Regions from separate parts of the Pseudomonas asiatica genome, predicted to be linked through region 2. Evidence: predicted binding sites of a transcription regulator. Region 2 holds the regulator's gene; the other holds the start of a gene.
What was found. Region 2 encodes sigma-54, which starts transcription at its own class of promoters, with help from an activator protein. Its sites were predicted from a motif close to ANTGGCATNNANNTTGCTNT; they were not measured.
Positions count from the first base shown of each region.

Region 1: the regulator sigma-54 is predicted to act here: its motif matches at 4,582-4,601, upstream of flgB (flagellar basal body rod protein FlgB).

Region 1 covers NZ_CP157874.1:4,188,700-4,196,371, reverse strand. The annotation lists gene ABNP31_RS18780 (flagellar brake protein) at 1-564, opposite strand, end outside; gene ABNP31_RS18775 (flagella synthesis protein FlgN) at 645-1,112, opposite strand; gene flgM (flagellar biosynthesis anti-sigma factor FlgM) at 1,162-1,476, opposite strand; gene flgA (flagellar basal body P-ring formation chaperone FlgA) at 1,641-2,393, opposite strand; gene ABNP31_RS18760 (chemotaxis protein CheV) at 2,471-3,400, shown strand; gene cheR (protein-glutamate O-methyltransferase CheR) at 3,452-4,279, shown strand; gene flgB (flagellar basal body rod protein FlgB) at 4,648-5,058, shown strand; gene flgC (flagellar basal body rod protein FlgC) at 5,061-5,504, shown strand; gene flgD (flagellar hook assembly protein FlgD) at 5,520-6,224, shown strand; gene flgE (flagellar hook protein FlgE) at 6,256-7,611, shown strand.
Region 2 covers NZ_CP157874.1:1,043,375-1,051,046, reverse strand. The annotation lists gene ABNP31_RS04840 (KpsF/GutQ family sugar-phosphate isomerase) at 1-912, shown strand, start outside; gene ABNP31_RS04835 (KdsC family phosphatase) at 925-1,449, shown strand; gene lptC (LPS export ABC transporter periplasmic protein LptC) at 1,458-2,030, shown strand; gene lptA (lipopolysaccharide transport periplasmic protein LptA) at 2,017-2,541, shown strand; gene lptB (LPS export ABC transporter ATP-binding protein) at 2,542-3,267, shown strand; gene ABNP31_RS04815 (RNA polymerase factor sigma-54) at 3,443-4,936, shown strand; gene hpf (ribosome hibernation-promoting factor, HPF/YfiA family) at 5,016-5,324, shown strand; gene ptsN (PTS IIA-like nitrogen regulatory protein PtsN) at 5,337-5,801, shown strand; gene rapZ (RNase adapter RapZ) at 5,804-6,658, shown strand; gene ABNP31_RS04795 (HPr family phosphocarrier protein) at 6,678-6,950, shown strand; gene ABNP31_RS04790 (superoxide dismutase) at 7,315-7,672, opposite strand, start outside.

The sequences.
Region 1 (7,672 bases), 2.7 Mb from region 2:
GTTGCCCGCCTTGAAACGCTCGTACACCTGGCCCAGTTGCAGGCGATCCTCGACATTGCCTTCGAAGCGCAGTTTGCAGCCGGTGGCGGAGATGTCCAGCAGCTTGCCACGCAGGGCGCCGTTGCCCTTGAGGTGGGTACCATCGAGGATGACATCGACCAGCTGCGACAGCTTCAGCGCGGCGCGGAAGGCATTGCGGCGCTGGTGGTAGGTCATCTCCAATGGCATGGCGCCGCGGTAGCAGCGGTGGCCGTCGACTTCACTGATCTTCAGCTCGTGGTTGCAGTCCCAGGCGATGCGCACGCCATCATGGAAGCCTTCGACGCGGAAGTGTTCGCCGTTCTCGATGAACTTTTCACCGTCACGCGGGATCATCTCGTCCAGCGCCAGGGTGTTGCTTTCACGGTCCACGTGCACCACGTAGCTCTGGAAGCGCTGGCTGCGGTCGTGGAAGGTGATGATCAGGGGGTCGTGGCTTTCCTGCAGCTGCCGCAAGTTGGCCGCAATCTCCAAAGGGGTGGTCAGCACCTTTGGCGGCTGCGGGGCATCGGATTCATTGAACACGGCTTATCGTTCTCCAGGCAAAAGCGACACACGCAATTAACGGCATTTTGCCAGTATGTTCCGTGCCTTGATAGAAAAAATCACACTTGGCTGAGCGCCCGTGGCTTGGCCAGTGGCGAGGTGCTGCCGCGGCTGTCGTAGAGCGACGGAGAATCGCCGCCCATGAGGATCCGGATCTGGTTGTTGGTGACGTGTTGCTGCACCTGGATGATCCGGCCATTGGTCTCGTTGAGCTGCTGGCAGGCTTGCATCAACTGGCTGATCACATCGAGTTGCTGCAGCAGCAGTTCACCGTTCGGCGATTGTGCCGCCACGGCCTCCACTCCGGCGCGATCAGGGCTCAGGCCAAGACTGACAAGCAGGTTGTTGCGCCGCAGGCCTTGCTGCTCCAGCAGCACGATCAAAGACTGCTTGCGGGCCAGGATATTCTCCAGTGGCGCCATGTCGCGGCCATGCAGGGCGATCGCTTCCTTTTGCAGAAGGTCCAGCAGCTCCTGCATGGGGGCGATGTCATCTTCGATCAGTTGCAGCAAGGTGGTGTCGTGCATGGCTAACTCTTGGCTTTTCTAGCGTCCGTGAAGTCAGCGCGCCGAACGGTCAGCGCTGGGCTTCGAAATCGAGCAGTTTGCTGGCGACCCGGCCGGCATCGACCTGGTAGCTGCCGTCGGCGATCGCCTGTTTCAACTGGGCCACACGGGCACTGTTGACCACTGGCTCGTCGCGCAGCTTGTCGCTGATCTTCTGCAACTGCTGGGCCTCTTGGCTGAGGTGTACCGCTTCTCCGCTGGCGCTGGTGGCGGTTGCCGCTTCCTGGCTGGCTGCCGGTTTTTCGGCGCTGCCGTTCGCGGTGTTGCCGCGCACGCCGCCCGTGACGGACGGAGAGTTATTCAAACGACTGAAGTCGATGACCATGATCAGAAACCTCTGGGTATTTGGACGCTTGCCTTGTTTTCGGCCAACCCGAAAGAAACTTTAGGCACAAATGCATAGCCGCCTGTCAGCAAGCTCGCGAACCCGTTTTCTGACACAGTTTAGGAAAAGCGGTTCCTCACCGCCAGCGCAAATCAATGGGCTGGCTACATACTTACCTCGACCTGGCCGGGGCCGGTCACCCTGGCCTTGACCACCCGTTTGGAATTGAGGTTGCGCACCCGGATCTGTTCGCTCAGGCCGCCCTTGCTCAGGGCTTCTCCGGGCATGCGCACACTCAGGCTGCCACTGCGGGCGATGATCACCACGTGGTCGCCCTTGCGCACCACCTCGGCCTGTTCCAGGTGTTGCGGGGTGAGTACCTGGTCGATCACCGTGGGGCGCAGCATCTTCATGCCTACCGCCTGTTCCAGTTCGGTCAAGAAGCCTTGGCCCAGGGTGCCGACATCGCGCTCGCGCAGGGCCACGTCACCTTCGCCCACCACGTTGTCGCGCTTGAGCGGCCGGGTCACCACCACCACTTCGCGGAACAGCCGCACGGTGGCCGGCACGAACACGGTCCAAGGCGCCGTGCCTTCGCAGCGCACCTTTACCGTGACGCGGCCCAACGGCTGGGCCGGGCTTTCCAGCGAGGCGTCCAGTTGCTGGCTGCACAGCGGCATGCGCAGGCGCGGGTCCAGCGGGTTGACCTGGATCTCGTAACGGCCGGCGGTCTGGGTGGTTGCCAGATAATCTTCGACGCTGAATTCAAGAAACCCTTGAGTGACACCGATAAGCTGTTCAGGCAAGGTAAACGCGTCCGCTACCGTGCGAACGCCGGGCACCAGAAGGCACAGCATGGCCAGCGAGCCAGTCAGCAGGCGCGTCAATCGTCGGAAAAATGTCGTTTTCGTGTACATGGCGCTCAAAAAAGCAAAGCCCGTGCCGACTCGCTACATGAGTTGCAACGAAAGGCTGAAACATAAAGGAGTCTGGCATGGCAGGTGTTATGGATTCGGTCAACCAGCGCACGCAGCTGGTAGGGCAGAATCGCCTGGAATTGCTGCTGTTCCGCCTCAATGGCGAGCAGCTTTACGGCATCAACGTATTCAAGGTCAGGGAAGTGCTGCAATGCCCTGCGCTGACCCTGCTGCCCAAGGCGCACCCGGTGGTGCGCGGTGTTGCCAATATTCGCGGGGCGACCATCCCGATCCTCGACCTGTCGATGGCCACCGGGTTGCGGCCGCTGCAGGAAGACACGTGCAACAGTTTCGTGATCATCACCGAGTACAACACCAAGACCCAAGGCTTCCTGGTGCATTCGGTGGAGCGCATCGTCAACATGAACTGGGAAGAAATCCATCCGCCACCCAAGGGCACCGGCCGCGACCACTACCTGACCGCGGTTACCCGGGTGGACAACCGCATGGTCGAGATCATCGATGTGGAGAAGGTGCTGGCCGAAGTGGCGCCGTCGTCCGAGTCGGTGTCGGCCGGGGTGATCGATGCCGAGGTGCAGGACAAGGCCGTGCTGCTGCGGGTGCTCACCGTCGACGATTCGTCGGTGGCGCGCAAGCAGGTCAGCCGCTGCCTGCAGACCGTGGGGGTCGAGGTGGTGGCGCTCAATGACGGCCGTCAGGCCCTGAACTACCTGCGCCAGCTGGTGGATGAGGGCAAGAAGCCGGAAGAAGAGTTCCTGATGATGATCTCGGACATTGAAATGCCGGAAATGGACGGCTATACGCTAACAGCGGAGATCCGCAGCGATCCGCGCATGCAAAAATTGCACATCTGCCTGCATACTTCGCTTTCCGGGGTGTTCAACCAGGCGATGGTCAAGAAGGTCGGTGCCGATGACTTCCTGGCCAAGTTCAAGCCGGACGACCTGGCCCAGCGGGTGGTCGACCGGATCAAGGCAACGCATTGAAGCAGCCGGGGGCAGGCCCCCGGCACCAGTGATTTAAAAGAGGCGGCAGTAGTGTCTACGGGTAATTTGGATTTCGAACAGTTCCGGGTCTTCCTGGAGAAAGCCTGTGGCATCCTGCTGGGCGAGAATAAGCAGTACCTGGTCTCCAGCCGTCTCAACAAGCTGATGGAGCAACAGGGCATCAAGAGCCTGGGCGAGCTGGTGCAGCGCATCCAGGCCCAGCCGCGTGGCGGCTTGCGCGAGCAGGTGGTCGATGCCATGACCACCAACGAGACCCTGTGGTTTCGCGATACCTACCCGTTCGAGGTGCTGAAGAACAAGGTCATCCCCGAGTTCATCCGCAACAACCCCGGCCAGCGCCTGCGCATGTGGTCGGCGGCCTGTTCGTCGGGGCAGGAGCCGTATTCCATCTCGATGGCCATCGACGAATTCGAGCGTAGCAACCTCGGCCAGTTGAAGATGGGCGCGCAGATCGTTGCCACCGACCTGTCTGGCACCATGCTGACCAACTGCAAGACCGGCGAGTACGACAGCCTGGCGATTGCCCGTGGCTTGTCCCAGGAGCGCCTGCAGCGCTACTTCGACACCAAGGGGCCGGGGCGCTGGGCGGTCAAGCCGGCGATTCGCAGCCGCGTCGAGTTCCGCTCGTTCAACCTGCTCGACAGCTATGCCAGCTTGGGCAAGTTCGATGTGGTGTTCTGCCGTAACGTGCTGATCTATTTCTCGGCGCAGGTGAAGAAGGACATCCTGTTGCGTATCCACAGTACCTTGAAGCCGGGTGGGTATCTGTTCCTCGGGGCTTCCGAGGCGCTGAACGGGTTGCCGGACCATTACCAGATGGTGCAGTGCAGTCCGGGGATCATCTACCAGGCGAAGTAAGCACAAAGGCCGGCAGCGAAAGTTGCCGGCCTTTTTGTTTGCCTGTGCTGGCCTCTTCGCGGGTAAACCCGCTCCCACAGGTACCGCACCGACTTTTAAAGCTGTGCAGAACCCTGTGGGAGCGGGTTTACCCGCGAAGAGGCCGGCGCAGGAAAAATACTGACGTCAATTTTTTGTTTTGCCGCTTTTGCCGCCCGGCAATTGCCGCTTTCGCCGCTCAAGGCGGAAGGCCTTTGCCGCTTTTCTGGCATCACTCTGACAGCACCTTGCCCTGCAAGCCCGTATTTCCGGGCTTTCTGTTGGTTGGCACAGCCCTTGCTATACCTTGCCCAACGATATTCCGGTCAACCTCCGAAGGTTTCCCCGACATGAGCATCAGCTTCGACAAGGCGCTTGGTATTCACGAAAAGGCCCTGGGCTTCCGCGCCCAGCGCGCCGAAGTGCTGGCCAACAACATCGCCAACGCCGACACGCCCAACTACAAGGCGCGCGACATGGACTTCGCCTCGGTGCTCGCTGCCGAGAGCGACAAGCAGCAGAGTGGCGGCCGTTTCAGCCTCGATCGTACCAACAGCCGCCATATCGAGGCCGAGGGCCTGGCCATGGCCGACGATACCCTCAAGTACCGCACACCAACGCAGCCGTCGATCGACCAGAACACCGTGGACGCGCAGATCGAGCAATCGAACTACACCGAAAACGCCGTCGGCTTCCAGGCCAGCTTCACCTTGCTCAACAGTAAATTCAAAGGGCTGGTTTCGGCCCTGCGGGGAGAATGACCATGTCCCTTTCCAGTGTCTTCAACATTGCCGGTAGCGGCATGAGTGCGCAGAACACGCGCCTGAACACCGTTGCTTCCAACATCGCCAACGCCGAGACCGTGTCCTCGAGCATCGACCAGACCTACCGCGCCCGCCACCCGGTGTTCGCCACCACCTTCCAGGACGCACAGGCCGGCGGCAGCCAGTCGCTGTTCGAAGACCAGGGCGAGGCAGGGCAGGGCGTGCAGGTAAAAGGCATCGTCGAGGACCAGAGCAACCTGGAGGCCCGTTACGAGCCCAACCACCCGGCGGCGAACAAGGACGGCTACGTCTACTACCCGAACGTCAACGTGGTCGAGGAGATGGCTGACATGATCTCCGCCAGCCGCGCGTTCCAGACCAACGCCGAGTTGATGAATACGGCCAAGGCCATGATGCAGAAGGTCCTGACCCTCGGTCAGTGATAAGGAAACCAGACCATGGCAATCGATACCAACGGTGTGAACCTCAACGACGTGCTCGCGGCGTCGGGTGTAGGCACCAGCACCAAGAAGACCACGGACACCGCATCCAAGACCGGCAACGACTCGCTCGGCAAGGACGCGTTCCTGCAATTGCTGGTCACCCAGATGCAACACCAGAACCCGCTGGACCCACAGGACAACGGTGAGTTCGTTGCCCAGTTGGCGCAGTTCAGCAGCCTGGAAGGCATTACCTCGCTGAACGAATCGGTCAACTCCATCACCAGCGCCATGGCCTCGTCCCAGGCCCTGCAGGCGTCGTCGCTGGTCGGGCGTTCGGTGGTGGTGCAGAACGACAAGGCCGTGGTCGACACCGCAGAAAGCTTCAATGCGCAGTTCGTCGTGCCGCAAGCCATCGGCGAAGCGAAGATCACCATCAAGGACAAGGACGGCAATACCGTCAAGACCATCGAGCTGGGCGAGCAGAAAGCCGGTTACGCCGATTTCATCTGGGACGGTACCAACAGCAGTGGCCAGAAAGTCGACCCTGGTACTTACACCTTCACTGCCACCACTACAGTGGATGGCAAGTCGGTGCAGATGAATACGCTGTTGCCAGCCAAGGTGACCAGCGTCAGTTTCAGTGCCGCCGGCGAAATGGTGCTCAACCTCGCCGGTGTTGGCAAAGTGTCCCTCTCCGACGTGCAAACCATCGGTATCTAAGGCCCGCTAGAGCGGCAAAAGGAGCGAATTCATGTCTTTCAATATCGGCCTTAGCGGTCTGTACGCAGCAAACAAGCAGCTGGATGTCACCGGCAACAACATCGCCAACGTCAACACCAACGGCTTCAAGTCGTCGCGTGCCGAGTTCGCCGATGTCTATGCAGGTTCCAACCGCCTGGGCGTGGGCAAGAACCAGGTGGGTAACGGTGTGCGCCTGGCAGCGGTTTCCCAGCAGTTCACCCAGGGTGACGTCAACACCACCGGCAACGTGCTGGACATGGGGATTCAGGGGCAGGGCTTCTTCGTGCTGTCCGATAACGGCTCGCGCGTGTACACCCGTGCGGGTGCTTTCCAGGCCAGCAAGGACAACTTCGTGGTTACCTCGGACGGCTTGCGCCTGCAGGGCTATGCCGCCGACTCGACTGGCAAGATCCAGAAGGGCGTGCTCACCGATCTGCAGATCGATACGTCGTCGCTGCAGCCAAAGGCAACATCGCTGATCGACCAGGGTATCAACCTGAATTCCTCGGCCGCCGACATCCCGTTGGAAGTGGATGATGGCACTGGCGTGATGGTGCCGAACCTGCCGTTCGATCCTTCCGATCAGACGACTTACACCAAGTCTTTCCCGACCAAGGTGTACGACAGCCAGGGTAACGAGCACACCATGGAGCAGTTCTATCGCAAGACTGGCACCAATGAGTGGACCATGTACACCCTGGTCGATGGGCGCAACCCGTTTTCCCCATCCTCCACCGTGCCGCTGACTGGCACCATCAGCTTCAACAGCGATGGCTCGGTCAAGAGCATGACTGCGGACAATACCGGCCACCCGGCGGGCTCGTCGTTCACCGTGACCAACAACACCTTCACCATGACTGGCTGGGTGCCGGCGGTGGAAGATTCTGCGGGTAACTGGATCTCCAACGGCGCGGTGGGCAATGCCGATGGCATGCGCCTGGCGATGAACAGCACCACCTCCTACAACACCGAGACCGCGCGCATGTCGCAGTCTCAGGACGGCTACGCGACCGGTATCCTGTCGAGCCTGAGCATCGACTCGACGGGTGTGCTGTTCGCCAGCTTCAGCAACCAGCAATCCCGCGCCATTGGCCAGGTGGCCCTGGCCAGCTTCGCCAACGAGCAGGGCTTGCAGCAGATTGGTGGTACCCGCTGGACCGAAACCTACACGTCCGGCATCCCGGGCATCGATGCGCCGAAGACAGGTACCCTGGGCAGCGTCGAGTCCAACGCGCTGGAAGGCTCGAACGTGAACCTGACGCAGGAGCTGGTAGAGCTGATCAAGGCGCAGAGCAACTACCAGGCAAACGCCAAGACCATCTCCACTGAAAGCACCATCATGCAGACTGTCATACAGATGGCCTGATGGTCGCTGGCTGAGTGTGTGTGGGCGAACCCCTTTGTCATGAAGGGGTTCGTCGTCTTTG
Region 2 (7,672 bases):
GTAGAGGCCCTGCTGGCGCGCATCGACGACAATTTCGTCAAGGCCTGCGAACTGATCCTGGCCAGCAAGGGCCGGGTCGTCGTGGTCGGCATGGGCAAGTCCGGGCACATCGGCAACAAGATCGCCGCCACCCTGGCCAGCACCGGCACGCCGGCGTTTTTCGTGCACCCGGCCGAAGCCAGCCATGGCGACATGGGCATGATCACCCGCGATGATGTCATCCTTGCCCTGTCGAATTCCGGCAGCACCGCCGAAATCGTCACCCTGCTGCCGCTGATCAAGCGCCTGGGCATCAAGCTGATCAGCCTGACCGGCAACCCGGACTCGCCCCTGGCCCAAGCTGCCGAGGTCAACCTCGACGCCCGCGTCGAGCAAGAGGCCTGCCCGCTGAACCTGGCCCCCACCTCCTCCACCACCGCATCGCTGGTGCTGGGCGACGCGCTGGCCATTGCCCTGCTCGAAGCTCGCGGCTTCACCGCCGAGGACTTTGCCTTCTCGCACCCGGGTGGTGCACTGGGCCGCCGCCTGCTGCTCAAGGTGGAAAACGTGATGCACGCCGGCGACGAACTGCCCCAGGTGCCCCGCGGCACCCTGCTCAAGGACGCACTCCTTGAAATGTCCCGCAAAGGCCTGGGCATGACCGTGATCGTCGAAGCCGATGGCAAGCTGGCAGGGATCTTCACCGACGGCGACCTGCGCCGCAGCCTGGACCGCAACATCGACGTCCACACCACCCTGATCGACCAGGTAATGACCGTGCACGGCAAGACGGCCCGCGCCGAAATGCTTGCGGCCGAGGCCCTGAAGATCATGGAAGACCACAAGATCGGCGCCCTGGTGGTGGTGGACCGCGAGGACCGCCCCACCGGCGCCCTGAACATGCACGACCTGCTGCGCGCCGGCGTGATGTAAAGGAGCGATGGAATGAACCAGGACCTCATGCAACGCGGCAAGAACATCAAGCTGGCAGTGTTCGACGTGGACGGCGTGCTCACCGACGGGCGCCTGTACTTCCTCGAGGACGGCAGCGAGTTCAAGACCTTCAACACCCTCGACGGCCAGGGCATCAAGATGCTCATGGCCTCGGGCGTGACCACCGCGATCATCAGCGGGCGCAAGACCCCGGTGGTCGAGCGCCGGGCGAAGAACCTCGGCATCCCGCACCTGTACCAGGGCCGCGAGGACAAACTGGTGGTGCTGGACGGCCTGCTCGCCGAACTGGGCCTGAGCTATGCTCAAGTGGCCTACCTGGGCGACGACCTGCCCGACCTGCCGGTAATCCGCCGGGTCGCCCTGGGCATGGCAGTGGCCAACGCCGCGCCGTTCGTTCGCCAGCACGCCCATGGCGTGACCCAGGCACGTGGCGGCGAAGGCGCGGCCCGTGAATTCTGCGAACTGATCATGCAGGCCCAGGGCACCCTGGACGCTGCCAACGCCAACTACCTGTAAGGCTGCCCATGCTCAGCAAGAAAGCCCGCAACATTGCGCTGCTCGCAGTGATCGCCGCCCTGCTGGTGGCGATCGGCTACTGGAATGTCAGCCCGGAAAGCTTCCTCGACAAGCCGGTGACCCAGGTCGACGAAAGCGCCATCGACTACTACGCGGTCAACGCCCACAGCGTGCAGTTCCTGCCCGACGGCAAATTGCAGTACGAAATGACCGCCGACAAGGTCGAACACCTCAAGGCCAGCGAAATCACCCTGCTGACCACGCCGGACCTGCACCTGTACCGCGGTACCGAATACCCGTGGCATGTGCAGAGCACCCGCGCCGAAGTCAACCCGGACGGCAGCGAAGTCGAACTGATCGACAACGTACGGGTCGCCCGCACCGACGAAAAGCAGCGCGAAATGATCATTACCAGCTCACGCATGACCGTGTTCCCGCAGAAGCAATATGCGCAGACCGAGCAAGCCGTTAGAATCGACGGCGCCGGTGGCACAACTACGGGCAAAGGAATGAAAGCGTATTTGAAAGAAGGCAAGATGGACTTGCTCTCTAACGTAAGAGGACAGTATGAGGCTCGTTAAAACCCTCCCCCTTTTGCTCAGCCTGAGCGCAGCACTGGGAAGCGCGAGCGCCCTCGCCCTGCCGAACGACCGTGACCAGCCTATCCGCATCCAGGCCGACAACGCCCACCTGGACGACAAGCAGGGCGTGGCCACCTACACCGGCGACGTGATCATCACCCAGGGTTCGATGATGATCAAAGGCAACACCGTGACCATCACCCGCTCCGCCTCCGGCGACATCGACGTGGTGACCTCGGTGGGCAACCTGGCCTACTTCGAGCAGCAGCAGAGCGCAGCCAAGCCAGACAAGATGAAAGGCTGGGCGGTGACCATCCAGTACCAGTCGCAGAAGGACATGGTGATCCTCACCGACCGCGCCAAGGTCGAGAACGAAGGCAACACCACCGAAGGCGAGAAGATCGTCTACAACACCCAGACCCAGGTGGCAACCGCCGGTCGCGGTGGCAACGTGACCTCGCCGCGTCAGCGTATCGACATGGTGATCCAGCCCAAGAAGAAGGCCGAGTAAATGGCAACCCTCAAAGCCCAGCACCTGGCCAAGAGCTACAAGGGGCGGCAAGTCGTACGTGACGTCAGCCTGTCGATCGACAGCGGCCAGATCGTCGGCCTGCTCGGCCCCAACGGCGCCGGCAAGACCACCTGCTTCTACATGATCGTCGGCCTGGTCCAGGCCGATCAGGGGCGCGTGCTGATCGACAACCTCGATGTCAGCCACCAGCCCATGCACGGTCGCGCCCGCGCCGGCATCGGCTACCTGCCGCAGGAAGCCTCGATCTTCCGCAAGCTGTCGGTGGCCGACAACATCATGGCCATCCTCGAGACCCGCAAGGAACTCGATCGCGACGGCCGGCGCAAAGAGCTGGAAAGCCTGCTGCAGGAGTTCCACATCAGCCACATTCGCGACAACCTCGGCATGAGCCTGTCCGGTGGTGAGCGCCGCCGCGTGGAAATTGCCCGCGCGCTGGCGACCGCACCCAAGTTCATCCTGCTGGACGAACCGTTTGCCGGTGTCGACCCGATTTCGGTCGGCGACATCAAGCAGATCATCCATCACCTCAAGGCCAAGGGTATCGGTGTACTGATCACCGACCACAACGTGCGTGAGACCCTGGATATCTGCGAAACCGCCTATATCGTCAACGATGGCCGGCTGATCGCCGAAGGCGACGCCGAAACCATCCTGGCCAACGACCTGGTCAAAGAGGTTTATCTGGGCCACGAGTTCCGGCTCTGAGCCCGGCACGCGCCTGGAGTACTGGCAAATCGCCCTGAAACCCGGGGTAAAGTGTTACGGTGCTCTAGGCAAACGCTACAATTTAAGGCATAAAACTTGCTTGATCTGGCGCCCCGGCGCCCTCGTGTAGTGGATGGCGCATGCGCGCCGGCGAACAAGGTATTAAGCCCCAGCCATGAAACCATCGCTCGTCCTAAAAATGGGCCAGCAACTGACGATGACACCGCAGTTGCAACAGGCCATCCGCCTGCTCCAGCTCTCCACCCTGGACCTCCAACAGGAAATCCAGGAAGCGCTGGAGTCGAACCCGATGCTCGAACGTCAGGAAGACGGCGACGACTTCGACAACAGCGACCCGATGGCGGACAACGCCGAGAACAAGCCGGCCGCCGAAGTCCAGGACAACAGCTTCCAGGAAAGCACTACCAGTGCCGACACCCTGGAAGACGGTGAGTGGAGCGAGCGCATCCCCAACGAACTGCCGGTCGACACCGCCTGGGAAGACATCTACCAGACCAGTGCCAGCAGCCTGCCGAGCAACGACGACGACGAGTGGGACTTCACCACCCGCACATCGGCCGGCGAAAGCCTGCAAAGCCACCTGTTGTGGCAACTGAACCTGGCTCCGATGTCCGACACCGACCGCCTGATCGCCGTCACCCTGATCGACAGCATCAACGGCCAGGGCTACCTGGAAGACACCCTCGAGGAGATCTGCGCCGGTTTCGACCCGGAGCTGGATATCGAGCTGGACGAGGTCGAAGCGGTGCTGCACCGCATCCAGCAGTTCGAGCCAGCCGGCGTTGCCGCCCGTACCCTGGGCGAATGCCTGTTGCTGCAACTACGCCAACTGCCCGCCAGCACCCCGTGGATGGCCGAAGCCAAGCGCCTGGTCACCGACTTCATCGACCTGCTCGGCAGCCGTGACTACAGCCAGCTGATGCGTCGCATGAAAATCAAGGAAGACGAGCTGCGCCAGGTCATCGAGCTGGTACAAAGCCTCAACCCGCGCCCCGGCTCGCAGATCGAGTCCAGCGAGCCCGAGTACGTGGTGCCCGACGTCATCGTGCGCAAGGACAGCGACCGCTGGCTGGTGGAGCTGAACCAGGAGGCCATTCCGCGCCTGCGCGTCAACCCGCAGTACGCCGGGTTTGTGCGCCGGGCCGACACCAGCGCCGACAACACCTTCATGCGCAACCAGCTGCAGGAAGCGCGCTGGTTCATCAAGAGCCTGCAAAGCCGCAACGAAACCCTGATGAAGGTGGCCACGCAGATCGTCGAGCACCAGCGCGGCTTCCTCGACCACGGCGACGAAGCGATGAAGCCGCTGGTACTGCATGACATCGCCGAAGCGGTGGGCATGCACGAGTCGACCATTTCGCGGGTAACCACGCAGAAATACATGCACACCCCGCGTGGCATCTACGAACTGAAATACTTTTTCTCAAGCCACGTCAGCACCTCCGAAGGCGGAGAATGCTCGTCTACGGCGATCCGCGCGATCATCAAGAAACTGGTTGCGGCGGAAAATCAGAAAAAGCCATTGAGTGACAGCAAGATCGCTGGTTTACTGGAGGCACAAGGCATCCAGGTAGCCCGTCGCACCGTCGCCAAGTACCGCGAGTCCCTCGGCATCGCACCGTCGAGCGAGCGCAAGCGACTGATGTAGCCCCTGAGATGTGCCACAGCGTTTGTGGGGCAGGTGCAAGACCTGCCTCTTTATGCACGGGCAACAAAGGAGAAGCTGTATGCAAGTCAATATCAGTGGACAGCATGTAGAAGTCACCCAGCCACTGCGCGATTATGTGCTTGAAAAGCTCGCTCGCGTGGAAAGTCACTTCGACAAGATCACCAACGTGCAGGTCATCATGAAAGTCGAGAAGCTGCAGCAGAAGGTCGAGGCGACCTTGCAGATTCCCGGCGGCGAAGTGGTTGCCAACGCCGAACACGAAGACATGTATGCAGCGATCGACGCCTTGGCCGACAAGCTCGACCGCCAACTGAAAAAACACAAGGAAAAACAGCAAAGCCTGCTGCAAGGTGCAGCTGCCCGCTGATCCCCCTCATCCATGATCCGACTTGAAACCATCCTGACCCCCGGCCGTTCCCTCGTGAACGTGCCGGGCGGCAGCAAGAAGCGCGCCCTGGAAAAGGTCGCCACCGTCATCGCCGAACAAGTGCCCGAACTGGAGATGCAAGACGTCTTCGAAAAACTGGTCGCCCGGGAAAAACTCGGTTCGACCGGTTTCGGCAACGGCATCGCCATCCCGCACTGCCGGCTTGAAGGATGTTCCGCTCCGGTCAGCGCCCTGCTGCACCTGGAAGCCCCTATCGACTACGACGCCATCGATGGCGCGCCGGTGGACCTGCTGTTCGTCCTGCTGGTGCCTGAAGCCGCCACCGATGCCCATCTGGAACTGCTGCGCCAGATTGCCAGCATGCTCGATCGCAAGGAGGTCCGTGATCGCCTGCGTGCGGCCACCAGCAGCGAGGCCCTGTTCCAGGTTGTCCTGGACGTACAGAACGAGCACTGAACATGCGCCTGATCATCGTCAGCGGCCGGTCCGGCTCCGGCAAGAGCACCGCCCTCGATGTCCTGGAAGACAACGGTTTCTACTGCATTGACAACCTGCCCGCCGGGCTGCTGCCACAGCTGGCGGAAAATGCACTGATCAATACCGAGTTGCTGCAACCCAAGGTCGCCGTGTCGATCGACGCGCGCAACCTGCCCAGCCACCTGACGCGCTTCCCCGAGTTGCTCGAAGAAGCCCGCGCCCGGCATATCCAGTGCGACGTGCTGTACCTGGATGCCGACGAAGACATGCTGCTCAAGCGCTTTTCGGAAACCCGCCGGCGCCACCCGCTGACCAACGCCAACCGCTCGCTCGCGGAAGCGATTCGGGTGGAAAGCGAATTGCTGGGGCCGATTGCTGACCTGGCCGACCTGAAGATCGATACCACCAGCCTGAACCTGTACCAGTTGCGTGATTCGATCAAGCTGCGCCTGCTCAACCAGCCCGAGCCTGGCACCGCGTTCCTGGTCGAGTCGTTCGGTTTCAAGCGCGGAATGCCGGTCGATGCCGACCTGGTGTTCGATGTGCGCTGCCTGCCCAACCCCTACTGGAAGCCTGAGCTGCGTGAGCACTCCGGCCTCGACCAACCGGTAATCGACTACCTGGCCGCACAGCCGGATGTCGAAGAGATGTTCAACGACATTTCCAGCTACCTGCTCAAGTGGCTGCCCCGCTTCGCCGCCAGCAACCGTGCCTACGTCACCATTGCCATTGGCTGCACCGGCGGTCACCACCGCTCGGTGTACATCACCGAACGCCTTGGCCAGCTGCTGCAGCAATCCCTGAAAAACGTCCAGGTCCGCCACCGCGACCTCTAGCCCAAGGATCCGCCCCACGATGCCCGCCCGTGAAATCACCATCATCAACAAGCTGGGTCTGCATGCCCGGGCGGCAGCCAAGTTCGTCGGCGTTGCCGGCCGCTTCCCCTGCCAGGTCAGGGTTGGCCGTGCGCCGGACAAGCTGGTGGATGGCAAGAGCATCATGGCGGTGATGATGCTGGCGGCCGGCAAAGGCACCCAGGTGCACCTGCATACCGAAGGCGAGCAGGACGTTGATGCCATGGATGCGCTGGTCGAGCTGATCAACAACTTCTTCGACGAAGGCGAATGAATTTCGCTGGCTCATTCGCAAGCGGTACGCGTACCCTGTGGGAGCGGCTTTAGCCGCGAAGAACCCAACGCGGTGCATGGCACCGGCTACGCCGGTGTTCGCGGCTAAAGCCGCTCCCACAGAGTCCCCGCTAATTCAATGAGTCATGTGCCGCTCCCACAGCGAAACCGGTGAACACCCCATCATCCGGCGCAAACCGATGCACACCCCCAAGCTGGCCAGGCCAGGTCCAACCAGGCGAAGCCGCGCGCCAATAGCAATGCAGTGCCTGCCAGCAACAGCAAAGTCCCAAGCGTCAGGCGAAACAGGCGAAACAGGCGCACACGGCTGACGGACATCATCTGGGAGCGCATACCGGGGAGACTCATTTCAGGGTTTCGAGGTAGCGGCGCTCCACTTCCGCCCAGTCAATGACGTTGTAGAAAGCACCGATGTATTCCGGACGACGGTTCTGGTACTTCAGGTAGTAGGCATGCTCCCACACGTCCAGGCCGAGGATTGGCGTGTTGCCGTGCATCAGCGGGCTGTCCTGGTTGCCGCTGCTTTCCACTACCAGGGTTTTCTGCGGGGTCACGCTGAGCCAGGCCCAGCCACTGCCGAAGCGGGTCAGCGCAGCCTTGGTGAAGGCCTCCTTGAAGGCATCGAAGCCGCCCAGTTGGGCGTCGATGGCCTGCGCCAGAGCGCCATGCGGCTCTCCCCCGCCCTGCGGTGACATCACGGTC